DNA from 3 places in the Hymenobacter sp. NBH84 genome. Region 1 is predicted to be linked to each of the others. Evidence: riboswitches for the same ligand, from Rfam matches in the RefSeq annotation. Region 1 holds a riboswitch; each other region holds the start of a gene.
What was found. A riboswitch is a leader RNA that binds a small molecule or an ion and turns the genes downstream of it on or off. The one in region 1 is predicted to bind S-adenosylmethionine.
Positions count from the first base shown of each region.

Region 2: another riboswitch for S-adenosylmethionine. It lies ahead of metH (methionine synthase); the one in region 1 lies ahead of F1C16_RS15155 (O-acetylhomoserine aminocarboxypropyltransferase/cysteine synthase family protein).
Region 3: another riboswitch for S-adenosylmethionine. It lies ahead of F1C16_RS04170 (homoserine dehydrogenase); the one in region 1 lies ahead of F1C16_RS15155 (O-acetylhomoserine aminocarboxypropyltransferase/cysteine synthase family protein).

Region 1 is NZ_CP043644.1:3,603,196-3,611,053, reverse strand. Features, by position in the region: gene F1C16_RS15170 (M28 family peptidase) at 1-196, shown strand, start outside; gene F1C16_RS15165 (LD-carboxypeptidase) at 254-1,156, opposite strand; gene metX (homoserine O-acetyltransferase) at 1,225-2,259, opposite strand; gene F1C16_RS15155 (O-acetylhomoserine aminocarboxypropyltransferase/cysteine synthase family protein) at 2,497-3,876, opposite strand; SAM riboswitch class I at 4,215-4,331, opposite strand; gene F1C16_RS15150 (LysM peptidoglycan-binding domain-containing protein) at 4,545-4,847, opposite strand; gene F1C16_RS15145 (hypothetical protein) at 5,074-5,481, shown strand; gene F1C16_RS23055 (hypothetical protein) at 5,592-5,975, opposite strand; partial or broken gene F1C16_RS23050 (lysylphosphatidylglycerol synthase domain-containing protein) at 6,085-6,570, opposite strand; partial or broken gene dxs (1-deoxy-D-xylulose-5-phosphate synthase) at 6,889-7,858, shown strand, end outside.
Region 2 is NZ_CP043644.1:4,471,750-4,479,607, forward strand. Features, by position in the region: gene F1C16_RS18745 (gluconate 2-dehydrogenase subunit 3 family protein) at 1-31, opposite strand, end outside; gene F1C16_RS18750 (SDR family oxidoreductase) at 206-1,078, opposite strand; gene F1C16_RS18755 (SDR family oxidoreductase) at 1,242-2,120, opposite strand; gene F1C16_RS18760 (alkene reductase) at 2,357-3,481, opposite strand; gene F1C16_RS18765 (PA14 domain-containing protein) at 3,638-4,807, opposite strand; SAM riboswitch class I at 5,032-5,143, shown strand; gene metH (methionine synthase) at 5,216-7,858, shown strand, end outside.
Region 3 is NZ_CP043644.1:999,484-1,007,341, reverse strand. Features, by position in the region: gene F1C16_RS04175 (pyruvate carboxylase) at 1-3,337, opposite strand, end outside; SAM riboswitch class I at 3,606-3,713, shown strand; gene F1C16_RS04170 (homoserine dehydrogenase) at 3,876-5,141, shown strand; gene F1C16_RS04165 (SDR family NAD(P)-dependent oxidoreductase) at 5,280-5,996, shown strand; gene F1C16_RS04160 (deoxyribodipyrimidine photo-lyase) at 6,147-7,457, shown strand; gene F1C16_RS04155 (TetR family transcriptional regulator C-terminal domain-containing protein) at 7,502-7,858, shown strand, end outside.

The sequences.
Region 1 (7,858 bases):
GCCCGGCATTGACGACGACCACGTGTACACCAACCAGGCCGGCGTGCGCACCATCGACATCATCGACCACCTACCCGTTGGCGACGAGTACTTCCCCGCCTACCACCACACCACCCTCGATAACATGGACATCATCGACAAGCGCACGCTCAAAGCCGTGGGCCAAACGGTGCTGACGACGATTTACGGAGAGTAAACAAGTTATCTATAAAAGCAAAGGGCCACCGCGTTACAACGCGGTGGCCCTTTGCTTTTATAAGTACTGTAGTTGTGTACCGTCCTCACCTACTACCAACCGTGCCCGGCGGCCCACCACCAGCGCCATATTCTCGGGCTCGTGGCCTACCGGAAAACCGTATGCTACCGGAAACTCATACTTGCTGGCGTAGGTGGCAATAATTTCCTCCGGCGTTTGCCCGAAAGGCACTGTATTGTCCTGTGGGGCCGAGAAATGACCGGCCACTAGCCCCGCCAGGTTACGCAGCTTGTCGGTGCGGTCGAGGTGCACCAGCATCCGGTCGATGCTGTAGAGATATTCTTCTACGTCTTCCAAAAATAAGATGCGCCCGGCCGTAGACACATCGGAAGCAGTGCCGGTGATTGTTTGGAGTAGGCTAAGGTTGCCGCCTACCAGTTCACCTTCGGCCGTGCCTATGCGATTGAGCGGGTGCGCCGGCACAGCATACGAAACCGGCTCCCCAAACAGCACCTGTCGCAGGCTTTCCAATGATGCCTCGCCGCCCGCCTGGTGAAACAGCAGCGGCATGACGCCGTGGATGCTGGCGTGACCCAGGGCCAGCAAATGACAGTTGAGGGCCGTGATGTCGCTGAAGCCGGCTACCCATTTAGGGTTGGCAGCGAAGCCAGAAAAGTCTACCTGGTCGAGGATGCGGGTGGTGCCGTAGCCACCCCGCGCCACCAGAATCGCGCGGATATCGGAGCGGTCCAGCATTTGCTGCAAATCCTGCCGGCGTACCTCATCGGAGCCGCCAAACTGATGCTGCGCTACGTTGGTGGACGCACCCAGTACTACCTCTAGGCCCCATACAGTGAGGGTAGCAACGGCGGCGACAAGCTCTTCGTGCGAGGCTTTGCGGGCGGTGCAAACAATGGCAACCCGGTCGCCGGGTCGGAGGGTCGGAGGGAGGGTAGGCATAACGTAGCAGCTTGTTCGGCGCAAACCTACTCAACAAACACACTACTTATATAGGTGAGCAAGTGTAGCTACTGGGCTAGCGCAGTAGCATAGAACTGCGCCAAGTGGTGCGCAATCTGCTCTACCTCAATCAAAAAGCCATCGTGCCCGTAGCAGGAGTCCATTTCGGCGTAGGTGGCGCCGAGAATGTGCTGCGCTAGGAATTGCTGCTCGCTGGGCGGAAACAGCACATCGGAAGAAATACCCAGAACCAGCGTATGCGCCCGGATGCGGGCCAGTGCTTCTGCTGCGCCTCCTCGTTCCCTACCCAAATTGTGCGAGTCCATAGCCCTCGATAGCGTTACGTAAGAATACGCATCGAAACGAGCCGCGAGCTTTTGGCCCTGGTAGCGCTGGTAGGCGCTGGCGCGGAAATCAGTGAGCTTCTCGTCGGTGTCTTCCTGCTGCGTTTGGCCGTAGGCATCGTAGGTGCGGTAGCTGAGGAGCGCTACGGCCCGAGCTGCTTGCAAGCCAGCCTGGCCGCCGTCGGGTGTGGCCGCGTGGTAGGTAGGGTCAGCCAGAATGGCCATGCGTTGGGCTTCGTTGAAGGCAATGCCCCAGGGCGAATGCTGGGCGCTGGTAGCCAGCACCACCAAATGCTCGAATAAAGCAGGCTGCTGCACGGCCCACTCCAAGGCTTGTTGCCCGCCTAGCGAGCCACCTATCAGCGTGTGAATTTGTGTGATGCCCAGGTGCTGGCACAACAACTCGTGGGCGGCCACCTGGTCGCGGATGGTGACCAGGGGAAACGCCTGGTAGGGCGCCGGTGCGCCGGGCGCGGCTGGCGTGAGTGGCCCCGTGGAGCCGTAGCAGGAGCCCAGCACATTGGCGCACACGATAAACCAGTCGGCCGGATCGTAGTAAAAGCCCGCACCAAACAAGCCGGGCCACCACGTCAGCACGTCGGCGTTGGCCGTGAGTGCGTGGCACACCCATATCACATTGGTGCCAGCGGCATTCAGCGTACCCCAGGTGCAGTAAGACACATGCATCTGGGGTAGGGAGGTGCCACTCTCCAGCGGAAAGGGCTCAGGTGATACAAAAAGGTGAGTTGAATCCTCCATAAAACGCGAAAAGCAGGCAGTGGTACCGGCCGCCATCGTGCGCCCGGTACGCACTTCCTGCGCATAGAATATACCTCAAATTGGAGCCGGTGCCGAGGGAACGTTTAAAAGTCCCACCCCAAAAACAAAACCCAGTCGGCACCGGACCAATTAGATTGTCATTTCGAACGCAGTGAGAAATCTGAGTAAAACCTGGGGTCTTCACTCAGATTTCTCACTGCGTTCCAAATGACAGGCTTATACTTCCAGCGGCTGCACGTGCTCCTTGGCTGGCTTTTGCAGCGCCTCCTCCGACTCGTCGGGGGTAGCGAGGTTTTTCACCGCATCAAAAGCTTGTTGCAGGTCACCTTTGATGTCTTCAAAGTGCTCAATGCCTACTGAGAGGCGCAGGGAGGTAGGCATCACGCCCGAGGCTAGCTGCTCTGCTTCCGACAACTGCTGGTGCGTGGTAGCCGAAGGCTGGATGATGAGCGTTTTGGCATCGCCTACGTTGGCCAAGTGGCTCACTAGCTTCAGGTTGTCGATGAACTGAGTAGCCGTTTCCTTCGAGCCTTTGATGCTGAATGTAAGCACGCCGCCTGCGCCTTTGGGCAGGTATTTCTGCGCCAGGGGGTAGTAGGGGCTGCTTTGTAGACCAGGGTAGTTCACCGATTCCACTTGCGGATGCTGCTCCAGCCAGTTCGCAATTTTCAGGGTGTTTTCTACCGTGCGCTCCACGCGCAACGAGAGCGTTTCCAGGCCAATCAGTAGCTGCCAGGAGTTGAAGGGGCTGATGGCGGGACCGAAGTCGCGCAGGCCCTCTACCCGTGCCCGAATGGCAAAAGCGATGTTGCCAAATGGCCCGCCTACCCCAAATACGTCGTTGAACACCAGACCATGGTAGCCATCCGATGGCTCCGTGAACTGCGGGAACTTGCCGTTGCCGAAGTCATACTTGCCGCCGTCTACAATCACGCCGCCCACGCTGGTGCCGTGGCCGCCAATCCACTTCGTGGCCGATTCTACCACGATGTGCGCGCCGTGCTCCAGGGGACGGAACAGGTAGCCGCCCGCCCCAAAGGTGTTGTCTACTACCACCGGCAGGTCGTGCTTTTTGGCAATAGCCGTAATCTTCTCGAAGTCTGGAATACTGAAGCTGGGGTTGCCGATGGTTTCCAGGTAGATAGCCTTGGTTTTGTCGTCAATCAGCTTCTCAAATTCCTCGGGCTTGTCGCCATCGGCGAAACGCACTTCAATGCCCAGCCGCTTAAATGCTACCTTAAACTGGTTGTAGGTGCCACCATAGAGGTAGGTGGTGCTCACGAAGTTGTCGCCGGCCTGCAAGATGTTGTTGAGGGCGATGAACTGCGCCGCCTGGCCCGAGCCTACTGCCACAGCCGCTACCCCGCCTTCCAGAGCCGCCACGCGCTGCTCAAACACGTCGGTGGTGGGGTTCATTAGGCGGGTGTAGATGTTGCCAAACTCCTTCAGTGCAAACAGGTTAGCACCGTGCTCCGCGTTTTTGAACACGTAGGAAGTAGTTTGGTACAACGGTACGGCACGGGCACCCGTGGTAGGGTCGGGTTGTTGGCCGGCGTGGAGTTGGAGGGTTTCGAAGTGGAGGTTCTGCGTAGACATATGGAAAACGAAAAAAACGAGTCAGAGAAGAAGAAAAAAGTAGAATTAGGAAACTCTAGGGGCTGTCGGAGCCGGGCCAGGGACGCAGCAGGGCATGCGTCGGAGGAGAGGGCCGCTTGTGCGCAGGGCAACAAGTGGCGTGCTGGCAAGGAAAAGAAGCGATGCGCGCTACGGCAGCATCAAAGAGCTACATCCGACAACCCCAACACATTCGCATTCGCATCGGCGCAGCAGCCAGCGAAATGCAAGAACCCGCAAAACTTTCGGAGCGCGACGAGGCGGCCGGAGTGTGCGGGTGGGTAGGGATGAAGTCGGATGAAAGCAACATGTGGTACTCAAGGTTATAGTTCCCACCGGCAATACGCCAAGCGGGCAGGAATTGGCACCTGTCGCGCTTCTGCGGATGGTTGCCAGTGGGTCACGGAGCCTGTTCTCTCGCCACTTCTGTATAAATCTCAAAAAAACTACCCCAGCGTGTTGGGGGAGTACCGGGTTGGTGGTTGCAAATGTAAAGGCAGGATTTTAAAATCCAAACTTTAACGAAAATATTTTTTCGACACGACGGCCGGAAATGCAATGGGGCTGCGAGGGCCGTAGGAGAGAGGTATATACAAGAAAAAAAGCCGCTTTCTGTAGCAGAAAGCGGCTTTTTGATATATTGGGTTAGCTTAGAGCTTAGGCAATTGTAACACTTGGCCCACCTCGATCTTGTCGGGGTTGCTGCCAATAGTGCCTTTGTTGGCGTCGTAAATCTGGTGCCACTTGCTGGCGTCGCCGTAGTGGTTTTTAGCAATTTTGGAGAGCGAGTCGCCGCTTACTACCGTGTAGGTTTCGCTCGTGGTAGCTGCTGCGGTAGTGGTATCGGCTTTGCTGTTGCCGAAGAAATCGGTGTCGGCATTGGCGTTGGGCGTCCCGGCGGCGGGGGCAACAGGTTTTTCTTCGCCTTTATTCAGAAAATCAAAGAGTCCCATGATATATCAAATGCTAGGAGGTGAGGGAACTAGGAAAAACCGCATGTGGCTGAGCCTCATACGGTCTTGCGTAACTTACGCTTGCCGGGCATTTTGGTTGTGCGGAGCACGGTAGCGCTTGCGTGTGGTAAACTCTTTCGAGCTAGGGGCGTAGAAGTCGCAATATCGGCGCAGTGCTATACCGTATTGTGCGATTTGCTTTATTCACCCCATTTCACTCCTCCCTATGAAACGTTCTCCTCTTTCTTACCTAGCCAGCCTGTTGGTACTAGTGTCTCTGTTCATGGCTAGCTGTAGCTCAGAAAACAAAGTAGGCGAAACCAACCTGCTCTATGGCACCGACAGCAAAACCTGGACAACTGACAAAGAAACCAATGCCGCCGGCGAAAAAGTGGCCCAAACCAGCGCCGACAAGAAAACAGAGCTAAAATTCTACTCCAATGGTTCGTTCAATATGTCGTCGCCCGCGCAGAGCATGCAGGGCAACTACACCTTCGACCAAACGGCCAAGAAAATTACCCTCACGCCTACTGGCGCGCCCAATTCTATGACGTTCGACGTGGTGAACCTGACCAAGGATGAAATCACGCTGAAAGCTCCCGACGGCTCGCAGATGATGCTGGAAGCTCAATAGAAATATTGGTTGGGTTTTAAGTGTCGAATGAGCTTTGACACACAACACAAAAGGCCCGCTGACGAAGATAGTCAGCGGGCCTTTTGTGTTGTGTAGGAGGGGTAGGCTCGTTACGACGCCATAACCTCGGCCGCTGCTCGCCGGCCAAACACCCGGCCTACCCACCGCGGCAGGAAAATGGCGCCGAATACCAGGTACAGGTAGTAGGTAGTGATGCGATAGAGTAGCACAATGAAATTGGTCATGGTGGGCGTGCCGATGAACTTGCCGAAGAAGGTAGGGAAAGCACCTTCGGCAATACCTGCGCCACCGGGCGTAATAGCCAGCAACAGAATTACTTTGTAGGTAAGGTTGCGGGCGAAAATCATGGCAAAATCGTGGCCCGTAACCTGAATGAAAGCGGCAATAATGCAGCCGATAACCGCGTAGCGGGCCGTCCAGACGAAAAATGGTAGAGAAGATGGCGCGCAGCCAGTAGCCCGCGCCGTTGCCACGCAGCTGGGCCGAGGCCGCTACCATCTCGGCGCCGTGCTGGTAGGCGCTGCCACGCCACCGCCGCAGCAGCTGCCACGAAAAGAACCGCACCAGAAACCGTCGCACCGATATGGGGTTGATAAACAGCGCGTACAACATCAGCCCAGAGTAAAGCGACACCATCACGTAGCTCAGCACAAAGGCAATTTGCAAGGTAGTGATGAGGCCGCTGTGCAGGGTTTCGTCGGGGTAGAGGCCCTCGCCGGCCAGCAGCACCACTAGCGGAACCAGCACCACATAGTACATATTATCCAGCAGGGCTGTCACCATCACATAGGCCAGCGATTTGCCTAACGTAATGCCTTCTTTATTCAGCAGAAAGGGTGCTACCGAGGTGCCGCCTACCGCCGAGGGTAGAACACAGGAGGCAAATTCCCAGACCATAATTACCTCCATGCTAGCCCGCCAGCTTAATACTTTCTCCGAAATGTGCCGGATGCGGTACATATAGCCCGCATCGCGGGCAATAAGCACGAGTAGAGTAATAAATAACCAGTGCAATTTTGCATTGGCCAGTGGGGCAAGGTCGCCGGGCTTGTAGCTGCGCCAGAACATGAAGCCCACTACACTCAGCCCCAGCAGCACTGGCAGCACGATGCGCGAAGGGCGCAGTTTGTGAAGCAGTTGCTGTTCCTGAGAGTCTTCAATAGGTGGCATATGCAGGTAGGGTAGGGAAAACAAAAGTAGGTATTAATCAGGCTGGCCCGGAATTGGTTGCTAGGCAGTAAGTCAGGAGCAAGGTATCGTACAACCGCGCCTTCGGAAAAGTCGTACCTTTGTCTAGTGTACGGCGTGTAACGTATGGTTGGGTTCGAGCAACGTCATCCGGCCCATTAACCGACACTATTTCTAGCTTATTCTGCTCTCTCTACGATGATTGTTGAACCTGGTCCCCTGCTGGCGGCAATAGACTCGCCCGACGACTTAAAAAAGCTCAGCCCCGAGCAGCTCGTACAGCTCAGCCAGGAACTTCGACAATTCATTATTGATTCCGTTTCGATTTATGGCGGCCACTTTGGCGCCTCGCTGGGTGTGGTGGAGCTAACGGTAGCATTGCACTACGTTTTCAATACCCCTTACGACCAATTGGTGTGGGATGTGGGCCACCAGGCCTATGGTCACAAAATCTTAACGGGCCGCCGCAACCAGTTTCCTACCAACCGCCGCTACCACGGGATGTCGGGCTTCCCAAAACGCACCGAGAGTGAGTACGACGCCTTTGGGGTAGGGCACAGCAGTACCAGCATTGGCGCTGCGCTGGGCATGGCCGTGGCCAGCGAGTACAAAGGTGAGCACGACCGCCAGCACATTGCCGTGATTGGCGACGGCGCCATGACGGCCGGTATGGCTTTTGAAGCCCTTAACCACGCCGGGGTAGAAAACTCCAACCTACTGGTGGTGCTCAACGACAACTGCATGAGCATCGACCCCAACGTGGGCGCACTCAAAGAATACCTCACCGACATCACTACCTCCCGCACCTACAATAAAGTGCGCGACGAGCTGTGGAATGTGCTGGGTAAGCTCTCCAAATTTGGCCCAAACCCCCAGCAAATTGCCCGCCGAGTAGAGCAGGCCATGAAGGCTACCTTGCTGAAGCAAGGCAACCTGTTCGAGGCATTGAAGTTCCGTTACTTCGGCCCAGTAGATGGACATGATGTGCAGCACCTTGTCACCATCATGCGCGACCTCAAGAATATTCCCGGCCCCAAACTACTGCACTGTGTGACAGTGAAGGGCAAAGGTTACGCACTGGCTGAGAAGGACCAGACGCTGTGGCACGCGCCGGGCTTGTTCGACAAGATTACGGGCGAGATCTACAAGAAAAACTCCCGACAAGCCC
Region 2 (7,858 bases), 870 kb from region 1:
CGGTGCCTTCTGGGTAATGAGGAGAGGCCATAAGGAGGAGAAATGCGGCACCAATCAGTGTACCGACAGTTAACATCAGTTTCTACGGAGAAATACAAAACAGGGTGCCTGTTTCAAGCTAAACCGTAGAATTTATATGCATCAAACAAACAGCCCAGAGCATTTGCCCTGGGCTGCGGGGTGCTTCTGCGAAAAAGACAACTTTTTACTCGTCGCTGCTGGTCTTGCCGCCCGTTACGGGAATGAAGGCGCCGGTCATAAAGGAGCCGTCTTGCGAGGCGAGCAGCACGTAGGCGCCTACCAGCTCCTCGGGTTGGCCGGGGCGCTGCAAGGCTACCTCGTGGCCGTACTTGTCGATTTCAGAAGCAGGCATGGTGCCGGGGATGTTGGGTGTCCAGATAGGACCGGGCAGCACGGCATTCACCCGAATGCCCTTCTCGCCCAAGCTTAGCGCCAGCGACTTGGTGAAGGCGTGAATAGCGCCCTTCGACGAAGCGTAGTCGATGAGAATCTTGTTGCCGGTTTGGCCCACAATGCTACCCGTGTTGATGATGCAGTCGCCTTTTTGCAGGTGCGGCACGGCGGCCTGGGCCATAAAAATGTAGCCCATGATGTTGGTCTCAAACGTGCGCCGGATTTGCTCCACCGGAATGTCCTCGAATTTCTCCTGCGACATCTGGTAGGCAGCGTTGTTCACCAGAATGTTTAGGTCGCCCAACTCGTCGTGGGTGCGGCGCACGGCCGAAAGGCAGTTTTCGGGCTCGCGCACGTCGTATTTCAGCACCAGGCAGCGGCGGCCCGTGCCTTCCACCATGGATTTGGTTTTCTCGGCGTCTTCGTCGTTTTCGTTGTAAAGGATGGCCACATCGGCACCTTCCATGGCAAAGCCCAGGGCCACGGCCCGACCAATGCCGGAGTCGGCGCCGGTGATGAGGGCTACTTTACCCTCTAGCTTGCCGGCTGGCTTGTAGTAGGAAAGGTCGGAGTCGGGCTGCTGCTTCATATCGGCCTGTTTGGCCGGGTAGGGCAGCTTTTCGGCTTTCATATCATCCGAGGTAGGGCGAAATTCAGTGCTCATAGGAGTTTAGGTTAAGGTAGGAAGGGTTGGTGAGTAGGAATACGCAAAAGCACGGCGGTTGGCGGAAGCTGCGCCCAGAAAAAAGCTTCCGACCGGCACGGCCGGCGGAAGCTTTTGGGAAGGCCGTTGTGGGCACCGCGCCTCGCGCAGAGACGCGGCAAACTCAGCCGCCTTTGGGCATGCCGCCCGTTACTTCCAGTAGGCTACCCGTGGAGTAGCTACCGTCAGTCGAAGCGAAATACACGTAAGCTGGCGCCAGTTCCTCGGGCTGACCGGGGCGGCCCAGCATGGTAGCGTCGCCGAAGGTTTTCAAGTCCTCTTTCAGCATACCGCCGGGAATAAAAGGCGTCCAGATAGGGCCAGGCAGCACGGCGTTTACCCGGATTTTCTTGTCGCCCAGGTACTGCGCTAGGCTCTTGGTGAAGGTATGAATAGCGCCTTTGGTAGAGGCGTAGTCGATCTGGTGCTTGTTGCCTACCAAGCCTACAATGCTACCCGTGTTGATGATGGAATCACCTTCCTTCAGGAACGGAATGGCTGCTTGCGCCATGAAGAAGTAGCCCTTGATGTTGGTATCGAACGTGATGTGAATGTTTTCCTCCGGTATGGTCTCGAAGTTTTCGTAGCCCATCTGGTAGGCGGCGTTGTTTACCAGAATGTTGAAGCCGCCCAGCTCGGCGTGGGTGCGGCGCACGGCGTCGCGGCAGGCTTCTGCTGAGCGCACATCGCACTGAATCGACAAAAACTTGCGGCCCTGAGCGCGTACGGCCTGGCCTACTACTTCAGCGTCTTCGGCGTTGGTGTGATAAATAACGGCTACGTCGGCGCCTTCCATGGCAAACGCCAGCGCTACGGCCCGACCAATGCCGGAGTCGCCGCCCGTAATGAGAGCCACTTTGCCGGCCAGCTTGTTTGCTGGGTGGTAGCTCGACATATCCCAGTCGGGCTTCACATCCATGCCCTCTTCGCTGGTGGGGTAGGAGGTAGGTTTGGGGTCAATTTCGCTATTGGTAGGACGAGGTTCGTTGGGGTCAGTGCTCATGGTCAGAATAGTTTAGGTTGGTAAGGGATACGCAGGGTAGGGCGGAAGGTCAGGGGTAGGCCAAAAAGTTGTTGTGTTTAGAAATCCGTTCCAGAAAGTAACTCGCCCTGAAAACAGGAAAGCCTACCGCTCCGAGCAGTAGGCTTTCCTTGGTATAGCTAGATTACGTTGTAGGCAGTCGAAAACGGGGTGCCTGCATTCGGTACTTGGTCTTCAAAACGAAAACCGAGCAACGCTTATTTCTGCTCGATGTCCTGTGCCGCTTCCTTAGTTTCCTGCAACGAAGGATAATCCGTGTAGCCCTTCTCGCCGGCCACGTAGAACGTGGTAGGATCGGGGGTGTTGAGGGCGGCACCTTGCTCGAAGCGCTCCACCAGATCGGGGTTGGCAATGAACGGCACACCGAAGGCAATCAGATCGGCTTCGTTGTTAGCCAAGGCTGCCTCCGCAGTTTCCTGGGTGTAGCCACCGTTCAGGATAAAGGTGCCGTTGAAAATTTCGTGCAGCTTGGCGGCCACGGCCGGCCGGCTAGGCTGGGCCATGGGGTGGCCGGGTAGGGCCTCAATCACGTGCAGGTAGGCCAGGTTGAACTGGTTCAGTTGCTCCGTTACATAGCTGAACGTCGCCACTGGATCGGAATCCTGAATGCTGGCGCTACCCTGGGGCGAGAAGCGGATGCCCACACGGTCGGCGCCCAGCTCGTCTACCACGGCCTGCACCACTTCCAGCACAAAGCGGCTGCGGTTTTCTACGCTGCCGCCATACTCGTCGGTACGCTGGTTGGAGCCGTCTTGCAGGAACTGGTCGAGCAAGTAGCCGTTGGCGCCGTGAATTTCGGCGCCGTCAAAGCCGGCGGCTTTGGCATTGCGGGCGGCCTGGCGGAACTGGTCTACCACACCGGGGATTTCGCTCAGCTCCAGGGCGCGGGGGGTAGGCACTTCTTCCATGCCCTTGCCTGTGAAAGCCTTTGCGCCCTCCGGCTTAATAGCCGATGGCCCCACCGGCAACTCACCATTATGGAAAAACGGGTGCGATACACGACCCACGTGCCACAGCTGAATGTAGATGCGCCCGCCTGCTTCGTGCACCGCGTCGGTTACCTTTTTCCAGCCGGCCACCTGCTCCTCAGAGTAGATGCCGGGCGTGTTGATGTAGCCCACGCCTTGCTCCGATACCTGCGAGCCCTCCGTGATAATCAGGCCCGCCGAAGCGCGCTGCACGTAGTATTCCACGTGCATGTCGGTGGGCTTGTGCTCGGGGTTGTCGGCGCGGCTGCGCGTCATGGGGGCCATCACGAGGCGGTTGGGTAGGGAAAGAGCGCCCACGGTGAAGGGCGAGAAAAGATGGGTTGTCTGTGTCATGTTGAGTGGGTGTACAGCTACAGCAAAGGTGCTGCGCGTATCGGTGTCTACAACTCATGTTTGTACACGAATGTTTTGGCTGGTGCAGAGGTTATCAAATCTTAACACGCTCATGCTGCCGCGCCATCTTGCTCGCTGGTACTACTATCTATCACCCTACTGCGCCACAACCTCTACCCGCCGGTTGCGAGGCCGCTGGCGCGGGTCGCGGTTATCAGCCACTGGCCGGGTGCCACCATAGCCCACCGCCGCTAGCCGGAGCGAATCGATGCCTTGCTGCACCAGGTAGCGCCGCACTACCTGGGCACGTTTCTCAGAAAGATGTTGGTTGAGCGCCGCATCGCCTACATTATCGGTGTGGCCGGCTATTGCTAAGCGGAGCGCGGGCTGTTGCTCTAGGGTGCGGGCTAGCGCGTTCAGGGTAGGGTAGGAGGTAGGTAGCAACGCCGCCGTGCTGCGGGTGAAATAGAGGTTGGGTAACGTAAGGGTCTCGCCCTTCGTGAGCGTGTTCAGAGTAGGCAGAAGAAGAATTGGTGCTACAGCATCGGCGTCGGCTGCCTGGGGGCGCAACGCCGTAAGCGGCTGGATGGTGGCTGGGCGGCGCGTAGCCAGTTTGGTTTGCCGAGCCTTAGCCACGGATGCCACTTTGGAAGCAGTGGTAGTTGGTGGAGCACTGGGTGCGGCGGCTACTGTTGGCGGCAGAGTAGGGGTAGGGCGCGGCGCGGCTGTAGCCGGTAAAGAGGGGTAGAGGTAGCGCGTAGGAATAGGTGCCGGGTCAGTTTCGCCAAACCCTACGGCCTCACGCACCTTATCCCACCACGAAGGCTCCGTGAGAGGTGGTGTTTGCCAGGCCAGCAGCGCTCGGGTGTCGAAGTTTGCCTGAAAGTACTCCACTCGTATAGGGTAGTAGCGCCCAGCCTTCAAGATCATATGCGTAGAAGATATGGTAACTGGCTGATATTGCCAGGAGTCCAAGATTTGCTGCTGCCCAATCCATACGCGCATGCCATCGTCAGTAGCAATCTTGAATTTGTAAGTACCCGTCGAGGGAGCGTAGAGGTAGCCCGTCCAGCGTACCGAAAACCACTGGCCCGGCACCCCCGGCCCCGGCGATACATACCGCTCCGATGGTCGGCCGGGGGTAGGCGGGCTGTAGGTCCAGTCGAAGTCGATATTCTTATCGAGGCGAGTGAGTACCAGCTTCTCAAAGTCGCGCCCAGCATAGTACTGTCCTCGCAAACCCGTGCCGGCAGAAGGCGGCATAATAGTCTGCGCTAACACCGCACGGCTGAGCAGGAAACCAGAAAGCAGGAGGAAAATCCGCATAAGGTGCATAACCACGAAACCAGCGGGGGATAGATGCTCTGGGTTACTAGCCGCTGATGATACAAAATGCGGCAGAAGTAAAAGCCGTGACGATTTTTTCAACAGAGTGGCGCCTCCTACTCATCAAACAAGATTTTCGATCTACCAAGCCAACCTCGCGCAGCAGCCTCAGCAGAAAAGCCAGGACGGTTGTAATCTGAGCTTTGAGCTGTATCTTTGCGTATTACTTATCCAGAAAGACCGAGGGATTGGGCCCTGTGACGTCTTGGCAACCTGACATATTACAAGGTGCCAACTCCCATTTCGCCCTAGCTATTGGGCGGAAGAAGATAAGTACAGGAACCTGCTTCGGCGGTTTTCTCTTTCTGGATAAGCTTTCGTACCCGCTGCTTTCCCGAAGGAAAATCCATGAAGACGACCTGCCCCGACTCCCCGCTCTACGACATCCTCCAACGCCGCCTCCTGATCCTAGACGGCGCCATGGGCACCATGATTCAGCGCTACACGCTGACGGAGGAGGACTTTCGCGGCCCGCGGTTTGCCGACCACGCCAAGCCCCTGCGCGGCAACAACGACCTGCTCTCGCTCACGCGCCCCGACATCATCAAGAGCATCCACGCGGAGTACTTTGCCGCTGGTGCCGATATGGTGGAAACCAATACTTTCTCCGGCACCACCATCGCCCAGGCCGACTACGCGCTGGAACACATTGTATATGAGCTGAACTACGAGTCGGCGCGGCTGGCCCGCGAAGTAGCCGACGAGTTTACGGCCAAGGACCCCAGCAAGCCGCGTTTCGTGGCCGGCGCCATTGGCCCGACCAACCGCACCGCCTCCCTCTCGCCCGATGTGAACCGCCCCGGCTTCCGCGCTGTGACCTTCGACGAGCTGGCCCACGCCTACCACGAGCAAGTGCGTGGCCTGGTAGACGGTGGCTCCGACGCCCTGCTCATCGAAACCATCTTCGACACGCTGAACGCCAAGGCGGCCCTGTACGCGGTGCAGCAGTTCTTCGATGAAGGCGGCCGGCAGGTGCCCATCATGATTTCCGGTACCATCACCGACGCTTCGGGCCGTACCCTGAGCGGCCAGACGGTAGAGGCGTTCTGGAACTCCATTCGTCACCTGCCCCTACTCAGCGTGGGCCTGAACTGCGCCCTCGGTGCCGATCAGCTTAAAGTATATGTGAAGGAGTTGAGCCGCATTGCCGACGTGCACATTTCCGCCTACCCCAACGCTGGCCTACCCAACGCCTTTGGTGGGTATGATGAGTCGGCCGAGGAGTTTGCGGGTTTGGTGGAAGGCTACCTCACCGATGGCCTCGTGACGGTGGTAGGCGGCTGCTGCGGCACCACGCCCCAGCACATTGCCGAGCTGGCCCGCCTGGCCGACAAGTACAAGCCGCGCACCCTACCCAAGGTGCCGCCCGCTACCCGCCTGAGCGGGTTGGAGCCGTTCGGTATCACCGAGCAGAGCTTATTTGTGAACGTGGGCGAGCGGTGCAACGTGACCGGCTCGCGCGCCTTCGCCCGCCTCATTCGTACCGGCAACTACGAAGCTGCCCTGGCGGTAGCCCGCGACCAGGTAGAAGGCGGCGCCCAAGTCATCGACGTGAACATGGACGAAGGCATGCTCGATTCGGAGCAGGCCATGACCACCTTCCTCAACCTGATTGCCTCCGAGCCCGACATTGCCCGTGTGCCCGTCATGATCGACTCCTCGAAGTGGAGCGTGCTGGAAGCTGGCCTGAAGTGTGTGCAGGGCAAGAGCATTGTCAACTCCATTTCCCTCAAGGAAGGCGAAGAAGTATTTAAGGCCCGTGCCCGCACGGTGCGCCAGTACGGCGCGGCCGTGGTGGTGATGGCCTTCGACGAAAACGGCCAGGCCGACAGCTACGAGCGCCGCATCGAAATCTGCCAACGCAGCTACGATATCCTGGTAAACGAGGTCGATTTTGCGCCCGAAGACATCATCTTCGACCCCAACATCCTGACCGTGGGCACCGGCATGGAGGAACATCGCAACTATGCGCTGGACTTCATTGCGGCGGTGCGTTGGATCAAGCAGAACCTGCCCGGCGCCCTCACCAGCGGCGGCGTCTCGAACATCAGCTTCTCCTACCGTGGCAACGACGTAGTGCGTGAGGCCATGCACTCGGCCTTCCTCTACCACGCCATCAAGGCGGGCCTGGATATGGGCATCGTGAACCCCAGTCAGCTGGGCGTGTACGACGAGGTGCCGAAAGACCTGCTCGAACTATGCGAAGACGTCCTGCTGAACCGCCGCCCCGATGCCACCGAGCGCCTCGTGGACTTCGCCGAAACGGTGAAGCAGAAGGAAAAGGTGGAGGTAGTAGCCGATGCCTGGCGCAGCCTACCCGTGCAGGAGCGCCTGCAACACGCGCTGGTGCGCGGCATCACGGAGTTTATTGATCAAGATACCGAGGAAGTGCGCCAGCAGGTAGGGCGCCCATTGGAAGTAATTGAAGGCCCCTTGATGGCCGGCATGAACGTGGTAGGCGACCTGTTTGGGGCCGGCAAAATGTTCCTGCCGCAGGTCGTGAAATCGGCCCGCGTGATGAAGAAGGCCGTGGCCTACCTAGAGCCTTACCTGCTGGCCGACAAGCAAAGCGGCGACCGGCAAACCGCCGGTAAAATCCTACTGGCCACGGTGAAAGGCGACGTGCACGACATCGGCAAAAACATTGTGGGCGTGGTGCTGGCCTGCAACAACTTTGATATTGTGGACCTGGGCGTGATGGTGCCGCTGGAAAAGATTCTGGACGAAGCCGAAAAGCAACAGGTCGACATTATTGGCCTAAGTGGCCTGATTACGCCTTCGCTCGATGAGATGGTGTACGTGGCCCAGGAAATGGAGCGCCGCGGCCTGCAAACGCCCCTGCTCATTGGGGGCGCCACTACCTCGCGCCTGCACGCCGCCGTGAAGATTGCGCCTGCCTACACCGGACCCGTGGTGCACGTGAACGACGCCTCTCGCTCGGTGGGGGTAGCGGCAGGCCTGCTGGGCTCGGCCAAGGAAACCTACGCCCAC
Region 3 (7,858 bases), 2.2 Mb from region 1:
TGGCCTCAATGATGAACAGCGGGGCGTTGCGCTTCACTTCCTGCCCAGGTTCCACCAATACGCGCGACAGCAGCCCCTGCAACGGTGCCCCTACCTGGCGCGGATTGGCTTTATCGGCCTTGGCGTGCTGTACTTTCACCACTTCCACCGAGCGGTCGCGCACTTCCAAGTTGCGGGTTTCGCCATTGATGGAGAAGAACACCGTGCGCTTGCCCTCGTCGTTGGCAATGCCTAGGGAGCGGAATTTTACGATGATGCTCTTGCCGCGGGCAATGTCGATGATGCTTTCCTCGCCCGGTTGCAGGCCGTAGAAAAACAACCGCGTGGGCACCACCGACACGTCGCCGTACTCCTGCACAAAGGCCCAGTATTGCTCAAACACTTTAGGATAGAGCAGGTAGGAAAGCAAGTCCGTGAACTCCACACTCGGCCCAAACTTCTGCTGAAACACCTTCCACTCCGCATCAAAGTCGATGACTTCGAGGTGCTCGTTAGGCCGTTCGGTGTAGGCCGGCTGGCCTTTCAGGATAATCTCCTGCAAGCCCTCGGGCCAACCGCCTTCGGGCTGCCCAATATCGCCGCGAAACAGGCTCTGCACCGATTCGGGGAAGTTTAGCGTCTGGCCTTTGTCCCACACATCCTGGGTGGTAAGGTTGTTGGACACCAGGAACAGCGCCATATCGCCTACTACCTTCGAAGAAGGCGTGACCTTGGTGATGTCGCCAAAGAGCTGATTGACATCGGCAAAGGTCTTTTTGATCAGTTCGAACTTGTCGCCCAGGCCCAGCGCTACAGCTTGCGGGCGCAGGTTGGAGTACTGCCCACCCGGAATTTCGTGCTGGAACACGTCGGCCGACCCAGCTTTCAAGCCCGACTCAAACGGCTGGTAGTAGGTGCGCACGCCTTCCCAGTAGTTGCTGAACTCGTTGAGGCTCTGCTGGTCGAACTCGCGGTGGCGGGGCGTGTGGCGTAGCATCTCCACGGTGGCGTTGAAGTTGGGCTGCGAGGTTAGCCCTGACAGGCTTCCCAAGGCCACGTCAATCACATCCACACCTGCTTCCACAGCCTTGAGGTAGGTAGCGGCTTGCAGGCTGCTGGTGTCGTGGGTGTGCAGGTGAATAGGTAGGCTGATGGTATCGCGCAGGCCGGCAATCAGCTCCTGCGCGGCATAGGGCTTCAGGAGGCCCGCCATATCCTTGATGCACAGAATGTTTGCGCCGGCGTCCTCAATTTGTCGGGCCAGGCGCAGGTAGTAATCGAGGTTGTATTTCTTGTTCTGCGGGTCCAGCAAATCGTTGGTGTAGCAGATGCTAGCCTCGGCCAGCCCCCCCGTCTTCTCGCGCACAAACCGGATGCAGCTTTCCATACCCGGCATCCAGTTCAACGAATCAAAAATGCGGAACACGTCGATGCCGGTTTCCCAGCTCTGCTGCACAAAGCGCTCTACCAGGTTGTCGGGGTAGGCCTTGTAGCCCACGCCGTTGGCGCCCCGAATCAGCATTTGTAGCAGGATGTTGGGCACGGCCTCGCGCAGCTTGGCCAGGCGCTCCCAGGGGTCTTCGTGCAGGAAGCGCAGGGCCACATCGAAGGTAGCACCGCCCCAGCACTCCAGCGAAAACGTCTGGGGGTGCTGCTTGGCGAAGCGCTCCGCCACCTTCAGCATATCAAAGGTGCGCATGCGCGTGGCCAACAGGCTCTGGTGGGCGTCGCGCAGGGTAGTATCGGTGTAGTGAATGAGGGTATCCTCGCGCAGCCACTTGGCAAAGCCCTCAGGACCTAGTTCGGTAAGGCGGTTTTTGGTGCCGGGGGGGTAGGGTGCGGTGGCGTCGTAGTGGGGTAGCTTGGGCTTGGGCAGGTCGCGGGCCGGGTCCTGGGCGCCGTGCACGTCGGGGTTGCCGTTCACGATGATGTCGCCCAGGAAGGTCAGCAGCTTGGTCCCACGGTCTTGGCGCACCTCAAACTTGAATAGCTCGGGATGGTCTTTGATGAAGTCGACGGTGGCGCTACCATTCTGAAAATCAGGGTGCGCCACAATGTTTTGCAGGAACTGAATATTAGTGCGCACACCCCGAATCCGGAACTCCGATAGGGTGCGCAGCATCCGCTCGGCCGCCTCCTTAAGGGTAGGCGCCTGGGCCGACACCTTCACCAGCAGCGAGTCAAAAAACGGCAGAATCTTGGCGCCCTGGTACACCGAGCCCTGGTCCAGCCGGATACCGAAACCGCCCGCCGAGCGGTAGGCCACAATGGTGCCGTAGTCGGGCTTGAAGTCGTTTTCGGGCGCTTCGGTGGTGAGGCGGCACTGCAACGCAAAGCCCGTAATGCGGGGCCGCACCTGCGGGTCGAGGTTGATTTCGGGGTCCTGCAAGTGGTAGCCCGACGCGATGTAAAGCTGGGTTTTGATGAGGTCGACACCCGTGACCATTTCCGTGACAGTGTGCTCTACCTGAATGCGCGGGTTCACCTCAATGAAGTAAATCTCACCTTCCTCCGGCTTCACCAGAAATTCCACCGTGCCCACGTTGTTGTAGTTCACGGCGCGGGCCAGGCGCAGGGCGTAGTCGTATAATTGCTCGCGTAGTTCCTCGGCTAGGCCCAGGGCGGGCGCTACCTCCACTACCTTCTGGAAGCGGCGCTGCACCGAGCAGTCGCGCTCGTAGAGGTGCGTTACGCTGCCGTAGGCGTCGGCCACTACCTGCACCTCAATGTGCTTGGGTTGCTCCACAAACTTCTCAAGGAATACGGTGTCGTCGCCGAATGCTTTCAGGGCTTCGTTGCGGGCCTCGAAGAAGCCTTTCTCCAGCTGGTCGTCGTCGCGGATGACGCGCATGCCTCTACCGCCGCCGCCGCTGGCAGCCTTCAGCATTACGGGGTAGCCGATGCGGTTGGCTTCGGCGCGAGCTGTTTCGAAGTCATTCAACTCTTCTTCACTGCTCTGAATAATAGGCACTTGCTCGCGCAAGGCCACTTCCTTGGCGCGCACCTTGTCGCCGAGCGCCTCCATCACCTCGGGCCGCGGCCCCACGAAGATGATGCCTTCCTCGCCGCAGCGCCGGGCCAGGGTCGCGTTTTCGCTCAAAAACCCGTAGCCGGGGTGGATGGCGTCTACACCGTTGGCTTTGGCTATGCGCAGCAGGCCTTCAATGTCGAGGTAGGGCTTCAGCGGCTCGTCGTCTTCGCCAATCTGATAGGCCTCATCAGCCTTGTAGCGGTGCAGGGAGTAGCGGTCCTCGAAGGTGTATACGGCTACCGTGGTGATGCCCAATTCGGTAGCGGCACGCATTACGCGAATGGCAATTTCGCCCCGATTGGCAACGAGGAGTTTGCGAATGTTCATGAGTAGGTAGTGGTGTTTTAGTCAGCGCGGCCTCAAACTAGGCAATAATTTAACAGAAAGGACAAAAAAGGCTGCTTTTTACGATCAAAATGACAATTATTAGGCACTTCCATTCAATTTTGTACTCATGCACTCACCTTCGCACTCGCTCGGCATAGCCGAGCGAGTGCGAAGGCGATTGTGGGTAGTGCTACGAGCAAGTACGAAAGCAAATACTTGCCGCCAACCGCGGGCCTCGTATATTTGCCCTACCGCTCCCACAACGGAGCACTTATCAAGAAAGGCGGAGGGACAGGCCCTGCGATGCCTTAGCAACCGGTAGTCATAGCTACAAGGTGCTACATCCTGAATCTGCGACAGCAGATGAAGATAAGTTACGAAAGGCTTAGTGCCCCGTTTTGGGGTTTGGCTCTTCTGACTTGTCGGAAGGGCTTTTTTTGGGCCTTTTCGGGAAGAAATCTTGGTGAGATGCTTTGGGGTGGAGGCGAAATTTTCCCTCACCTACGGCAGTAGCCGCTGCCTTGATTTCGTTTTCCGCATGACTCGCTCCGACATCCGTATTGGTTTATTTGGTTTTGGCGTGGTAGGCCAGGGCCTGCACACTGTTTTAGAACGCACGCCCGGCCTGCGCGCCCGCATTGGCCGCATTGGCGTGAAAGACCGCGCCAAGCAGCGCAGCCTACCCACCGAGCTGTTTACGTTCGACCGCGCCGATCTGCTGAATGATGAGTCCTTGAACGTGATTGTGGAGTTGATTGACGACGCTGACAAAGCCTACCACATCGTGACCGAGGCCCTGCGCCGGGGCAAAGCCGTGGTGACGGCCAACAAAAAGATGTTGGCCGAGCACTTGCCCGAGCTGATAGAATTGCAGCGTCAAACCGGCACTCCGTTGCTCTATGAGGCTGCCGCCTGCGCCAGCTTACCCGTCATTCGGAACCTGGAGGAATACTACGACACCGACTTACTGGAAGCGGTGGAGGGCATCATCAACGGCTCCACCAACTACATTCTCACGGCCATGCACCGCGATGCCATTTCCTTTGCCGAGGCCCTAAGCAAGGCGCAGGCGTTGGGCTTCGCCGAGAGCAATCCTGCTTTAGATGTGGAAGGTCTGGACGCCCGCAACAAGCTGGTGCTGCTGCTCACGCACGCGTTCGGACTGGTGACCTCGCCCCAGCAAATCCTAGCCGTGGGCATCGACCGCCTAAGCGACCTGGCCTCGGACTACGCCCGCGAGAAAGGCCTGTCGCTCAAGCTCATTGCCGAGGCTCGCCGCCTCCCCGACGGCAACGTGGCGGCTGCCGTACTGCCTACCCTGGTGCGCCCCGAGCACGAGCTAGCACGGGTGCAGGACGAGTACAACGGCCTTATCACCCAGAGCGGCTTTGCCGACCGACAGTTTTTTCTGGGCCGCGGGGCAGGCGCGGTGCCTACCGCCTCGGCCGTGCTCAGCGACTTGTCGGCCCTTACCTACGGCTACCGTTACGAGTACAAGAAAATCAGCCAGAACATCGACTCAGCCCTGACGCCCGACGCTGCTGAAGTAGACGTGCTGGTGACGTTCACGGACGAGCATGTCCCCCAGGAAGCCGACTTCACGCGGGTGCACGAAACCTTCCGCTCGGCCGTGCGCGGGCATTACCTCACAGGTACCATTGGGCTGGCTCAACTGGCGCAAGCCGAGTGGCTGCGGCTGCCCGGCATTTGCGTAGTGCGCCTCCCTACCCCGTTGCGAGCAGCAGCTACCGCTCGGCCCGCCGATACCCAGCTCGCCGGAGCCGCCGCGTATTTTGCCGAGTAATTGATTGTCTATCAACTTATAGTTCGACGGCTATCGGGAAAGAATCCTGCTAGCTGTCGAGCTTTTTTGAGCTGGTAATAACCACCTACAGCCATTCCTGCGTAGCAGAAACTCAACCGTTCACTTGCTTCGCTTTTCATGGAATTTGCTGATAAGAATATTCTCCTGGTAGGTGCATCCTCCGGTATTGGCTTGGCTACAGCTCACCTGCTGCATGGCCTGAAAGCCAATCTGTTCACGGCCTCGCGGCACGAGTCGCCGGAGCTGGCCGAGTTGGGCACCACCTTCCTACCCCTCGACGTTACGCAGCCCCTTGCCGCTACCGCTTTCGACTCCCTACCCGACACCTTGCACGGTGTGGTATACTGCCCCGGCAGCATTCGGCTACGGCCCTTCGAGCGCATTGCGCCGGCTGATTTTCGGCAGGATTTTGAGCTGAACGTGCTGGGTGCTGTGCAAGTGGTGCAGGCCGTGGTGAAGCGGCTGAAAAAAGCCAATGGCGCTTCCATCGTGCTTTTCAGCACCGTAGCCGCCGAAACGGGCATGAGTTTTCATACCAGCGTGGCCACGGTGAAAGCCGCCGTGGAAGGCCTCACCCGCGCCCTGGCCGCCGAGTATGCTGGCGCTAACATCCGCGTGAACTGCATCGCGCCTTCCCTCACCGATACGCCCCTGGCAGCTACCCTCCTCAACACCCCCGAGAAGGCCGAGGCAAGCGCCAAGCGCCACCCCTTGCAGCGCGTGGGGCAGCCCCAGGATATGGCCTACATGACGTCGTTCCTACTATCCGACCACAGCAGCTTCATCACGGGCCAGGTCTTGCCCGTGCATGGTGGCATGGGCCGGTTGAAGTAAGGCAGTGATGTTTTGTAATCTGTCATCCTGAGCTTGCGAAGGACCTTCTCACGCTAGAACGAGTCGTTGTTACGATGGTCGTTCTACCGTGAGAAGGTCCTTCGCAAGCTCAGGATGACAGATTTTTCAGTTGCATAAGAAACAACCCTTATGAAAATCACGATTTTCTGGCACCGGCGCGACTTGCGCATCACCGATAATACCGGCCTAGCAGCCGCTTTGCAAGACAATGCGCCGGTAATACCGCTGTTCATTTTCGACCGCGACATTCTGGATAAACTGCTCAGCAAGCAGGACGCCCGCGTGACGTTCATTTACGACGCCGTGGAGCAGCTGGCGCAGGAAACCCAGGACAACGGCGGCACCATGCTGGTGTTTTACGGCAAGCCGGAGGAGGTTTTCGAGCAGTTGTTGAAGGACTACGACCTAGCCGCCGTGCACACCAACGAGGACTACGAGCCCTACGCCCGCCAACGAGATGAGGCTATTGGCAAACTGTTGGACAAGCACGATGTGCCCTTTACGACGCACAAAGACCAGGTGATTTTTGCTAAGGACGAGGTGCTAACCAAAGCGGGCACACCGCCTAAAGTATACGGTCCCTACAATAAGGCTTGGCGGGCCGCTTTGCAGGACGACAGCTTCCAGGAACGGCCGTCGCGGCGGTTATTCACCAAGGAAAACCTGCACCATATTGCGCATGCTCCGGCTCGCCCTACCCTCTCTGACATGGGGTTTGAACGCTACGAGCAGCCCGTACCGCCCGCTCGCCTACCCAATAAAAATTACGTAGAGGATTACGACAAAACCCGCAACCGCCTCGCCGACGACCACGGCACCACGCACCGCTCGGTGCACCTGCGCCACGGCACCCTCAGCGTACGGCAGCTAATGAGTCAGGCGCAGGACCTCAACGACAAGCTGCTGGACGAGCTAATCTGGCGCGACTACTTTATGATGTTGCTCTGGCACTTTCCCAATACCGTGGAGGAAAGCTACGACAAGCCCTTTCGGCACATCAAGTGGCGCAACAACCAGGAGGAGTTTGCGGCGTGGTGCGAGGGCCGCACCGGATTTCCGCTGGTAGATGCCGGCATGCGCCAGCTCAATGAAACCGGCTGGATGCACAATCGCGCCCGCATCACCACGGCCAGCTTTCTGATTAAGGATTTGCTGATTGATTGGAAATGGGGCGAGCAGTATTTCGCCGACAAGCTCATCGACTACGACATGAGCAACAACATCGGCAACTGGCAGTGGACGGCCGGCACGGGCGTGGTGTCGGCGCCGTGGTTTCGCATTTTCAGTCCCGAAAGTCAGCTCCAAAAATACGACCCCAAGCTGGAGTACGTGAAGGATTGGATACCCGAGTTTGGCACCGACGCCTACCCCCAGCCGATAGTCGACCACAAGGAGGCCCGCCAACGTGCGCTGGATGCCTACCGCGCCGCTCGTAAATAGGTTTTTATCGGCAACTTAAACCCCTACTCAACGGTTATACCATCATGGAAAAGGAAGCTATCAAACTCGCTTATCTCGACTACGTGCTGCGCAAGGGCCAGCCGCCGGTTTCGGTTTATAAGCTCATGCACAAGCTGGGCGCTACCGAGGCCGAATTCTACCAGCACTACTCTACCTTCGCGGCCATCGACCGCGAGATTTGGGCTGATTTTGGGCGCCAGGCCCGCGCCCGCGCCGCCGAGGAACCCGTGTGGGAGCAGTACGGCGCCCGCGAAAAACTGCTGGGTTTCTACTACACGCTGCTGGAAATTCTGAAGCAAAACCGCAGCTACGCGTTGTGGTCGTTGCGCTACTCGCTATCTAAGATGCCCGGCATGACGCCGCGTATTCTGGACGATTTC